DNA from 2 places in the Nonomuraea sp. NPDC004702 genome. Region 2 is predicted to be linked to the other one. Evidence: riboswitches for the same ligand, from Rfam matches in the RefSeq annotation. Region 2 holds a riboswitch; the other holds the start of a gene.
What was found. A riboswitch is a leader RNA that binds a small molecule or an ion and turns the genes downstream of it on or off. The one in region 2 is predicted to bind thiamine pyrophosphate.
Positions count from the first base shown of each region.

Region 1 (5,459 bases), on a different contig from region 2:
ACCGGCTACGGCCGCCGCGTCGGCATCGCCTTCCAGCTCAGGGACGACATCCTCGGCGTCTTCGGCGACCCGGCCCAGACCGGCAAGCCGGCCGGCGACGACCTGCGCGAGGGCAAGCGCACGATGCTGGTGGCCCGCACGCTGGCCGGGGCGGCCCCGGAGGCGGCCGCGACGGTGCGCAGGCTGCTCGGCGACCCCGCGCTCGACGAGGACGGGGTGAGCGCGCTGCGCGAGATCATCACGGACAGCGGCGCGCTGCGGGAGTGCGAGGACCTGATCGCCGGCTATCTCGCGGACGCGCTGGCCGCGCTCGACGAGGCGCCGGTCACCGCCGGGTCGCGCACGGCGCTGACCGAGCTGGCCATCGCCGCGACGTCCCGCAGGACCTGACCCCGGGCCCCCGGTACCGGCGGCCGGCCTGAGCGGCCCGCTTCGGCAGGCGGCCTCGCCGCGGAGTGCGGGCGCCCGTCGTGGACGGGCGCCCGGTCGTGTCAGGGGGCAGTGTCAGAGGGTCAGTGTCAGGGTCAAAGGGGCAAGGGGTCAGGGGGTCAGGCGTTTGGCGAACTCGGCCGCCGCCGCCCCCGGGTCCTCCGCGTCGGTGATCGCGCGTACGACCACCACGCGGCTCACGCCGTACGACATGACCTCGTCGAGGTTGGTGAGGTCGATGCCGCCGATCCCGAACCACGGCCGCGGCGCGGCCGCCCCCGGGGCCGGTCCCAGTGAGGCCGCGTGCCGCAGCAGCGCCGGGCCGGGCGCGTGCCGGCCCGGCTTGGTCGGCGTGGGCCAGATCGGGCCGCAGCAGAAGTAGTCGACGCCCTCCTCCACGGCCGCGGCGGACGCCTCGGCGACGGAGTGGGTGGACCGGCCGATGACGATGTCGTCGCCGAGCATCTCTCGCGCGACCGTCACGGGAAGGTCGTCCTGCCCCAGGTGGAGCACGTCGGGCCGGGCGGCGAAGGCGATGTCCGCCCGGTCGTTGACGGCCAGCAGCTTGCCGTGCCGGTCGCAGGCGTCACGGAAGACTTCCAGGAGCGCGAGTTCTTCGCGTGCCTCCAGGCCCTTCTCCCGCAGCTGGATGATGTCCACGCCGCCGGCCAGCACCGAGTCGAGGAACTCTGCCAGGTCGCCGCGGTCGCGGCGGCCGTCGGTGCAGAGATAGAGGCGGGCCTCAGAAAGCGAGGGCCTGGGCACGCCGCTTGACCTCCGTGTGACGGCCGGCCTTGATCGCCTCGATGGGCGACCCCGGCAGGGACTCGTCTGGGGTGAAGAGCCAGCGCAGCGACTCGATGTCGTCGTAGCCGGCGTCCTGCAACACGGTCAGTGTGCCGGGCAGGCCCTTCATCACGTCCTTCCCGTCGAGGAACACCGCGGGAACCTGTGGCCCGCCGCCGCCACGGCGCACGCCGAGCAGCTTGTGGTCCTTGAGGAGTTGCTTGGCCCGCCCGATCGAGAGGTCGAGGCGTGAGGCCACTTCGGGGAGAGTGAGCCACTCGTCGACGAGCTGGTCGGTCTCCCGGTCGATCTGTGCAACAGAAAGCGTCACGAAACCACAACTACCACATGCCGTCCTTGCTCAAACAACACAATCCCGTAGGGGGACCTCTGGATCTACCAGGCGTTCTGTGTCGAGGCGATGCCCGCCTTCGATGATCCTACGGCCCTGCACGTAGTCCCGGGGCCGGTCGACGGCGAGCACGGCGGCGAGGGTGTCGCCGGACGTCAGCCACACGGCCGACCACTTGCCCTCGGGCTCGCCCCGGTAGAGCAGGCGGTCGCCGGAGGGGTGGTGGCCGATGTACTGGACCATGTGGCCGAACTGCTCGGACCAGAAGTAGGGGGCCGGGTCGTAGACGGCCTCCTCCCCCAGCAGGGTCGCGGCGGCGACCTCGGGCGAGCCGAGCGCGGTGTCCCAGTGCTCGACGCGCAGCCGGACGCCGTAGCGGCGCGACCACCAGGCCGCGCAGTCGCCGGCGGCGACCACGTTCGGCATGGACGTGCGCAGGTGCTCGTCGGTGACGACGCCGTTGTGCAGGTCGATGTCGGAGCCGGCCAGCCACTCGACGGCCGGGCGCACGCCGATGCCCGTGACGACCACGTGCGCCTGGACGAACTCGCCCCCCACCAGCCGCACGCCGCCCTCGTCCACCTCGTCGACCATGGTGTTCAGGCGCAGGTCGATGCCGTCGTACCAGTGTCGCGTGCGGGCGCCGATCTCCGGGCCCACGGCGTTGGCCAGCGGGGCGGGGCCGGCCTCGATCACGGTCACCGAGCAACCGGCCTTGCGGGCGGCGGTGGCGACCTCGGCGCCGATCCAGCCGGCGCCGATGATCGCCACATGGGCTCCGGCCACGAGCCCGGCGCGCAGCTCGTGGGCGTCGTCGAGGGTGCGCAGGACGTGCTGGGGGCCGTCGCCGGGCACGGTGATCGGCTCGGTGCCGGTGGCGATCACGAGGCCGTCGTAGCCGAGCTCGCCCTCGGTCGTCTCCACGACGCCCTCGCGCAGGGCCTTGGCGGTGACGCCTGGCCAGAAGTCGACCTCCAGCGCGTCGAGGTCGGCCTCCAGGAAGCTGGAGTCGGCCGCGCCGGACAGCACGGCCTTGGACAACGGCGGACGGTCGTAGGGCCGATGGCGCTCCTGGCCGATCAGCGTGATCCGTCCGGTGAAGCCGCGCCCGCGCAGCGCCTCCGCGCTGCGCAGCCCGGCCAGGCCCGCTCCCACCACTACGACATGGTTCACGTTCATGACCATAACGGGGGCGGTGCCGGCACGTCGCGCCGAGGCCGTAGGCTGGAGGCGCAAGACGCGCGGGAGTCCGGCCGTCACCGGGCTGAGAGGAAGGCTTGAGCGGGCCTTCGACCGCAAGACACCTGATCCGGATCATGCCGGCGAAGGGAGCGCGGATGAATGTGATCGTGGGCGGCGGGGTCGTCGGGTTGTCGATCGCCTGGCGGCTGGCCCGCGAGGGGCTGCCCGTCACGGTGGTCGATCCGGCTCCGGGGCGCGGGGCGTCCTACGCGGCGGCCGGGATGCTGGCGCCCGTCAGCGAGGTCGCCTACACCGAGGAGCCTTTGCTGCGGCTGGGGGCCGCCTCGCTGAGCCGATGGCCGTCCTTCGCCGCCGAACTGGCCGCCGACGCGGACCTCGGCGTGGGCCTCGATGCGGGTTTCGATGCAGGCTTCGACGCGGGCCTCGGGCCAGGTCTCGGCGCGGGCCCGAGCGGCGGTTCCGGTGGCGGGGCCGGGGCGAGGGCCGGGGAGGCGTTCGGGGGCGCGTTCGGGGTGATCGGGCCGGAGGGGGCCGCTGGCCGTGCGCTCGACCTGCGCGCCGACGGCACGCTCGACGTCGCCTTCGGGGCCGACGACCTCGCGGCGCTCGACGACCTGGCGGCGTTCATGGACAAGCTGGGGCTGCGGGTCGAGCGGCTGACCGGGCGCGAGTGCCGGCGTCTGGAGCCCATGCTGGCCCCTTCGGTGCGCGGCGGGCTGCTGGCCCCCGGTGACGCCTGGGTCGATCCGCGCCGGGTCACGGCGGCGCTGCTGGCCGCGCTCGACCGGCTGGGCGTGCCCGTCGTGCGGGCGCGGGTGACCGGCCTGCTGCGCGACGGCGACGCCGCTCCAGGCGCCGCGACCGGCGCTGGGACCAGCTCTGGCACCGGCGCTCTGACCGGTGCTGGGATCAGCTCTGTGACCGGCGCTGGGATCGGTGCTGGGGCAGGCGGTGCGGCAGGACCTGTGGCGGGAGCCGTGACAGGTGCTGTGGCAGGTGCTGTGAGGGGGGTGCGGCTTGAGGCCGTGCCCGGTCAGCCTGAGCCGGCGGTGCTGGAGATCGCGGCCGAGCGGGTGGTGCTGGCCGCCGGGGCGTGGAGCGGGGAGCTGGCCGACGTGCCCGTCCGGCCGGTCAAGGGGCAGATCATGCGGTTGCGCTCGCCGCAGCCGCTGCTCGGCCGGTGCGTACGCGGGATGGTGCACGGCGCGCCCGTCTACCTCGTCCCCAGGGGCGACGGCGAGCTGGTGCTCGGGGCGACCCAGGAGGAGCTGGGGTTCGACACGCGGGTGACCGCGGGCGGGCTCTACGAGCTGCTGCGCGACGCCAGGGAGCTGGTGCCGGGCGTCACCGAGCTGGAGGTCGCCGACGTGGTCGCCGGGCTGCGTCCGGGCACCCCCGACAACCTGCCGATCATCGGGGCGGGCGAGGTCCCGGGGCTGGTGCTGGCGACCGGCCACCATCGGGGCGGGGTGCTGCTGGCTCCCCTGACGGCGGCCCTGGTCGCGTCGGCGGTGCTGACACCGTCCACGACGACGGCGTCCCCGGCGGCGGCCCCGGCAACGGCCCAGACAGGCACACAGGCCGGGGCCCCGGCGGCGGTGCAGACAGGCACGCAGCCGGCGGCCCAAGCGGCGGCTCAGGCAGCGGCTCGGGTGGCGGGGGTTTCGACGGGCGCGGGGATTCTGACGGGTGAGGAGGGCGAGCTGGCCGCGCTGTGCTCGCCCGCGAGATTTCGGGATATTTCATGATTGTGACGATCAACGGCGCCGCGCACGAGGTGGCCGACGGCACCACCGTGGCCCAGGCCGTACGGACGCTGACCACCGCCACCACCGGCGTGGCCGTGGCCGTGAACGACGAGGTGGTGACGCGGAGCTCGTGGGAGACGACGGCGCTCGGCGACCGCGACCGCGTCGAGGTGCTGACGGCGGTGCAGGGTGGATGAGCTGATCATCGCCGGGGAGAAGTTCGCCTCCCGGCTCATCATGGGCACCGGCGGCGCGCCCTCCCTGGAGGTGCTCGACCAGGCCCTGGTCGCCTCGGGCACCGAGCTGACCACGGTGGCCATGCGGCGGCTCGACCCCGGCGCCCGCGGCTCGGTCCTCGACGTGCTGCGCCGCCGCGACATCAAGGTGCTGCCGAACACCGCGGGCTGCTTCACCGCGGGCGAGGCCGTGCTGACGGCCCGGCTGGCCCGCGAGGCCCTGGGGACGAACTGGGTCAAGCTTGAGGTCATCGCCGACGAGCGCACGCTGCTGCCCGACCCGATCGAGACGTTCGACGCGGCCGAGCGGCTGGTGGCCGACGGGTTCGTGGTGCTGCCGTACATCGGCGACGACCCGGCGCTGGCGCGGCGGCTGGAGCAGGCCGGCTGCGCGGCGGTGATGCCCTTGGGCGCGCCGATCGGCTCGGGGCTCGGGATCAGGAACCCGCACAACATCGAGCTCATCGTGGAGTCCGCCGGGGTGCCGGTGATCCTCGACGCCGGCATCGGCACGGCCAGCGACGCCGCCCTGGCCATGGAGCTGGGCTGCGACGCGGTGCTGCTGGCCACGGCGGTCACCCGGGCGCAGCGGCCCGAGCTCATGGCCTCGGCGATGAGGGCGGCCGTGACGGCCGGACGCCAGGCGCGGCAGGCGGGCCGGATCCCGCGCCGGCGCTACGCCGAGGCGTCCTCACCGACGACCCC
Region 1 covers NZ_JBSGCE010000012.1:51,723-57,181, forward strand. Annotated here, with positions in the region: gene ACWEJ6_RS17355 (polyprenyl synthetase family protein) at 1-390, shown strand, start outside; gene thiE (thiamine phosphate synthase) at 541-1,194, opposite strand; gene ACWEJ6_RS17365 (Rv2175c family DNA-binding protein) at 1,172-1,546, opposite strand; gene ACWEJ6_RS17370 (NAD(P)/FAD-dependent oxidoreductase) at 1,577-2,746, opposite strand; TPP riboswitch at 2,799-2,915, shown strand; gene ACWEJ6_RS17375 (FAD-dependent oxidoreductase) at 2,905-4,518, shown strand; gene thiS (sulfur carrier protein ThiS) at 4,515-4,715, shown strand; gene ACWEJ6_RS17385 (thiazole synthase) at 4,708-5,459, shown strand, end outside.
Region 1: linked by a shared signal. The riboswitch ahead of ACWEJ6_RS17375 (FAD-dependent oxidoreductase) and the one ahead of ACWEJ6_RS25080 (purine-cytosine permease family protein) in region 2 are both predicted to bind thiamine pyrophosphate.

Region 2 (5,459 bases):
AAGACTTCACGCGATCGGCCGGCCCTTGCTCCAGGCGCAGCTGGACCATCCCACGGTGGCCGGCATCGGGCGCGGCGACCTGCCGGAGCCGGTCTTCCGGTCCTGGCTGGAGCAGGACTACCTGTACCTGCTCGACTATGTGCGGGTGTTCTCCAGGCTGGCCTGGCAGGCGCCGGACGGGCATCTGGGCGACCTGGTGGATCTGGCGTACGCCACGTACCACGACGAACTGCGGCTGCATCGGTCGTTGTCGGCGGAGTTCGGGGCCGATCTGGACAACGCGGTGAAGGGGCCGGCGTGTGTGGCGTACACGGCGTTCCTGCTGGAGGCGGCGGGGTCGTACGGGGAGGGGTTGGCTGCGCTTTATCCGTGTATGTGGGGATATTCGAGTCTTGGGAAGATCCTCGCCGAGAACCCGCCCGCCGAGCCGCGGTACCGGGCCTGGGTGGACACCTACGCCGACCCCGCGTTCGCGGCGCTGACCGTACGGATCGGGCAGATGATCGACGAGGCCGACCCCGACCCCGTACGGGCGGAGGCGCTGTTCGCCGAGGGCATGGCACACGAGCTCGCCTTCTGGGACGTGCCGTAGTCGCGTGCCGGCCCGGCGCGCGCCATACCCTGGGGGCATGCCGGAACTTCCCGAGGTGGAGTCGCTCACCAACTTCCTGCGCGAGCGGGCGGTCGGCCGTTCGATCGCCGGCGTCGACGTCGTCGGCTTCCAGGCGCTCAAGACGTTCGACCCGCCGGTCACCGCGCTCGGCGGGCTCACCGTCACGAACGTGTCGAGGCACGGCAAGTTCCTCGACCTCGACTGCGACGGCCTGCACCTGATCATCCACCTGGCCCGCGCCGGCTGGCTGCGCTGGCGCGACGACCTGACCGGCGCCCGGCCGGTGCGGCCGGGCAAGGGGCCGCTGGCCGTACGCGTACGGCTGGCGCCGGACGACGACGGCCTGGCCCCCGGCTTCGAGCTGACCGAGGCCGGCACGCAGAAACGGCTGGCCGTCTACGTCACCGACAAGCCGGAGGACGTGCCCGGCGTCGCCGCCCTGGGCCCCGACCCGCTCGACGACGCCTTCACCGTCGAGGCGCTCAAGCGCATCGTGGGCGGCAACCGCACCCAGATCAAGGGGCTGCTGCGCGACCAGAAGGTGATCGCGGGCATCGGCAACGCCTACTCCGACGAGGTGCTGCACGCGGCGAGGATGTCGCCGTTCAAGATCGCCGCGACGCTGACCGACGCGCAGATCGCCGACCTGCACGAGGCCATCGTGACGACGTTGCGCGACGCCGTCGAACGGGCGCACGGGCTGGCCGCCAAGGACCTCAAGGCGGAGAAGAAGTCCGGACTGCGCGTGCACAACCGGGCCGGCCAGCCGTGCGACGTGTGCGGCGACACGATCCGCGAGGTGTCCTTCGCCGACTCCGCGCTCCAGTACTGCCCGACCTGCCAGACGGGCGGGAAGCCGCTGGCCGACCGGCGGATGTCGCGCCTGCTCAAGTAGGGTCCCGGGCGCGGGATGATGGAGACATGACCGTTCCAGAGATCGACGTCACCGCCGTTCCCGACGACGCCTACCTGCTCGACGTCCGCGAGCAGGACGAGTGGCTGGCCGGCCACGCCCCCGAGGCCGTGCACATCCCCATGTCGCAGATCCAGGGCCGGGTCGAGGAGGTGCCCGCCGACCGCACCGTCTACGTGGTGTGCCGGGTCGGCGGCCGGTCGATGCAGGTCACGGCGTGGCTCAACCAGCTCGGGCGCGACGCCGTCAACGTGGGCGGCGGCATGCAGTCGTGGGAGTTCGCGCGCCGTCCGATGGTCAGCGAGACCGGGCAGGATCCTTTCGTGGCCTGAATGCCCCACTGTGGCGATTCCGCCGCCATTGAGGCATGATGAGGGCGCCAACTGCATAGTCGCGGGAGCTCGGGGTGCCGGGCTGAGAGGGCAGCAACACAGCCGCTGCCGACCGCCTGAACCTGTCCGGGTAATGCCGGCGTAGGGAGTGTGCGATGACGCATGTCGTCGACGAAGTTCCGCTGACCCTTGACGGCGCGCCCCCCAAGACCCTCGGCGTCCTCGACCAGGGCGCGCTCTGGGCCAACCTCGGTGTCAGCCTCCTCGGCTTCTCCGGCGCGCTCGTCCTGATCGATCCCCTGGGCAACGCGCCGCTCAGCCTCGTGGCCGCGCTCACGGCCGCCGTGGTCGGCAGCCTCATCGGCACGGCCATGGTCGGCCTGTCGGCCATCCCCGGCACGCAGACCGGGCGGCCGGCGATGGTGCTGCTGCGCGGGCTGTTCGGGGCGAAGATGTCGTACGTCCCGTCCGTGCTGAACATCGTGCAGATGCTCGGCTGGGGGGCTTTCGAGCTCTGGGTGATCGCCAAGGCCGCGAACGCGATCTTCGGGAGCGTCCCGTACCAGGTGTGGGTGGTGGTGGCGGGGGTGCTGACCACCGCGCTCGCCGTCTGGCCGCTCGGGTCGATCCGGCTGCTGCGCCGGTACGTGACCGCCGGCGTGATCGTGTCGCTGATCTGGTTCACCGTGTCGTTCCTGGGCGAGGCGCCGACGTACACGGGCGGGTCGTGGACGGCCTTCGCCCCGGCCGTCGACTACGTCATCGCCCTGTCGGTGTCGTGGGTGCCGATGGCCGCCGACTTCGCCAGGCACTCGCGTTCCAGCCGGGCCGCCTTCACCGGCGTCGTCGGCGGCTACACCGTCGCCCAGGTGGCCTGCCTGGCACTCGGCGTGTACGCGGTGGCCATCGCGGGCGCCCAGGCGGTCCAGGCCGACGGCATGGTCGTGTTCCAGCCGTTCGTCGCGGCGCCGCTGGGCGCGCTGTTCTTCGGCATCCTGGTGCTGCGCGAGACCGACCAGTCCTTCGCCAACGTCTACTCCACCACCGTCTCGCTGCAGAACCTGATGCCGAAGGTGGACCGGCGGGTCGTCTCGACCGCGATCGGCGTGCTCACCACCGCGATCGCCCTGGTCGTGGACGTCACCTCCTACGGCGCGTTCCTCGGGGTGATCGGCGCGGTGTTCGTGCCGATGTTCGCGGTGCTGGCCGTCGACTACTTCGTGCTCGGCGGCGCGGCCCGCTGGAACACCGCCGAGGACGCGCCCTCGCGCTGGCTGATGCTGCTGCCGTGGGCGCTGGGCTTCGCCGCCTACTGGTTCACCACCTCGACGCCCACGGTCGCCGGCTGGGACGACTTCTGGGCCTCCGCCCGCGAGGCCGTCGGCTTCACGCGGGAGCCGTGGATGAACGGCGCGCTCGGCGGCGCGCTGGTCGCGGCCCTGGTCACGCTGCTCATCGGCGTGCTCGGCCGGCGTCGCTCAGCGGCCCGCTGAGACCCGGCGTTCGACGTTGAGCAGGTGCTGCTTGGCGGCCACGCCTCCGGCGTAGTCGCCGAGCTCGCCGTCCTCACGGACCACCCGATGACAGGGCACGATCACGCACACCGGGTTGGCGCCGATCGCGTTGCCGACCGCGCGAAGGGCGCGCGGCCGTCCGATGCTCGCGCCGATCTCCTCGTACGTCGTGGTCGTGCCGTAGGGCACCGCCATGGTCTTCTGCAGCACGGTACGGGCGAACGGCGTGGCCAGCGCGAGGTCGACCGGCGTGGCGAAGGTGCGCAGCCGGCCGGAGAAGTACGCGTCGAGCTCCCGGCGCACCGGGTCGAGGCGGCGGGCGTCGGGCCCGATGAACGTGCCGACCTCCTTGGCCACCCGCTCGAACACGGTGTTCTCGGCCTCGAAACTGCAGGCCGCGATGCCCTTGCCGGTCACCGCGAGCACCAGCCTGCCCACCGCGCCGTCGTAGGTGCCGAACGCGACGTCCGGGGGCCCCTCGCCCTTGTAGGTGCTGGAGGTCACTCTCAGCAGGGCATCGAGGTCGCTGCTCGACATGCCTCTCACCCGTTTCAGCCACCGGAATCTTCGTGAGCGCAGCGTATCGGACGGATCGCCCGTCAGACCCACCACGCCACGTGCACTATGGAGGTGTGGGATACGCATGGGTCGGGAGTGACGAGGAGATCGCTCGCGCCGTGCTCGCCGGGTCCCCCAACGCCGTGGTGGCGCTCGACCGCGACCAGAGCGTGCTGGTCTGGAACGCGGCGGCCGAGCACCTGTTCGGCTGGACGGCGGCCGAGATGCTGGGTCGCCGGGCGCCGATCGTCCCCGACGAGCTGGCCGCCGAGCACAACGCGGTGCTGGAGCGCGTCCGCACCGGGGGCCAGGTGTCGCTGCGCACCAAGCGCGTCCACAAGGACGGCAGGCCGCTCGACCTGCGGGTGGACATCAACGCCCTGCGCATGGGCAACTCCGTGGTCGGCTACGTCCTGGCCCACCATCCCGCGCGGGCCGACGAGGTCGCCGGGCTGCGCATGGAACGCCGGGCCAGGCTGGTGCGCCGGCTCACCGACGTGGTCGGGGACATCAACTCCGAGCTGGAGCTGCCGGCTGTGCTCGACCGCATCTCGGCCAGCCTCACCGAGCTGACGGGCGCGGACGCGGGCGGGTTCGTGCTGATCGAGGGCGAGCGGCTGCGGCTGGTCAGCACGTACCGGCTGCCGGAGACGCTCAGGGGCACCACCACCGGCCTGCGGACGAGCCTGGTGGACAAGCTCTTACGGACGGGCAAGACCGTCATGCTGGAGTCCCAGGGGCTCGGCGACCTGGTGTGGGCCAGGCTCAACGGGCTGCACACGATCGCGCTCGGCCTGGCCGCGGTCGGCGGCCGCCCCTACGGCGCCCTCTACGCGCTGTTCGCCGGGCCCGCCCCCGGCCACCTGGAGCTGGAGCTGCTCGAACTGCTGGCCGGGCACGCCGGCATCGCGGTGGGGAATGCGGTGGCCTACCAGGAGGCGGTGCGGCAGCGGGCGCACGAGCGGGCCGTGTTCGACGCCAGCGCCGACGGCATCGCCGTGCTGGACGACGCCGGCCGGGTCGTGCGCTGGAACCCCGCCGCGGCCGAGCTGACCGCCTTCCCCGCCGACGCGGTGCTCGGCGGCCCGCCGCCGTTCCCGCTGCCCAGCCCCGGTGAGAAGCTCACGTTCCAGATGGAGAACGGGCGCTGGCTGGACGTGGTGAGCGCGCGGATCGAGGAGACCGGCGAGATCGTCATCGACTTCCGCGACGTCACCCAGGCCAAGGAGCTGGAGGAGGCCAAGGACCTCTTCCTGGCCACCACCAGCCACGAGCTGCGCACGCCGATCACGATCGTGCGCGGGTTCGCCGGCACGCTCGACGCGCGCTGGGACAAGATGAGCGACGCGGAACGCCGCTCGGCCGTGCACACGATCGCCGAGCGGGCCGGATCGCTGGGCCAGCTCATGGACCACCTGCTGCTGGGAGCCAGGGCGGGCGCGGACGAGCTGGCCGTGCGGATCGAGGCGTTCGACCTCGCGGCCCGGATCCACGCGGCCACGCTCGGCCTCCCCGCGTTGTCCGACCGC
Region 2 covers NZ_JBSGCE010000020.1:111,127-116,585, forward strand. Annotated here, with positions in the region: gene ACWEJ6_RS25065 (TenA family protein) at 1-592, shown strand, start outside; gene ACWEJ6_RS25070 (Fpg/Nei family DNA glycosylase) at 630-1,508, shown strand; gene ACWEJ6_RS25075 (rhodanese-like domain-containing protein) at 1,535-1,858, shown strand; TPP riboswitch at 1,910-2,023, shown strand; gene ACWEJ6_RS25080 (purine-cytosine permease family protein) at 2,014-3,351, shown strand; gene ACWEJ6_RS25085 (methylated-DNA--[protein]-cysteine S-methyltransferase) at 3,337-3,909, opposite strand; gene ACWEJ6_RS25090 (ATP-binding protein) at 4,005-5,459, shown strand, end outside.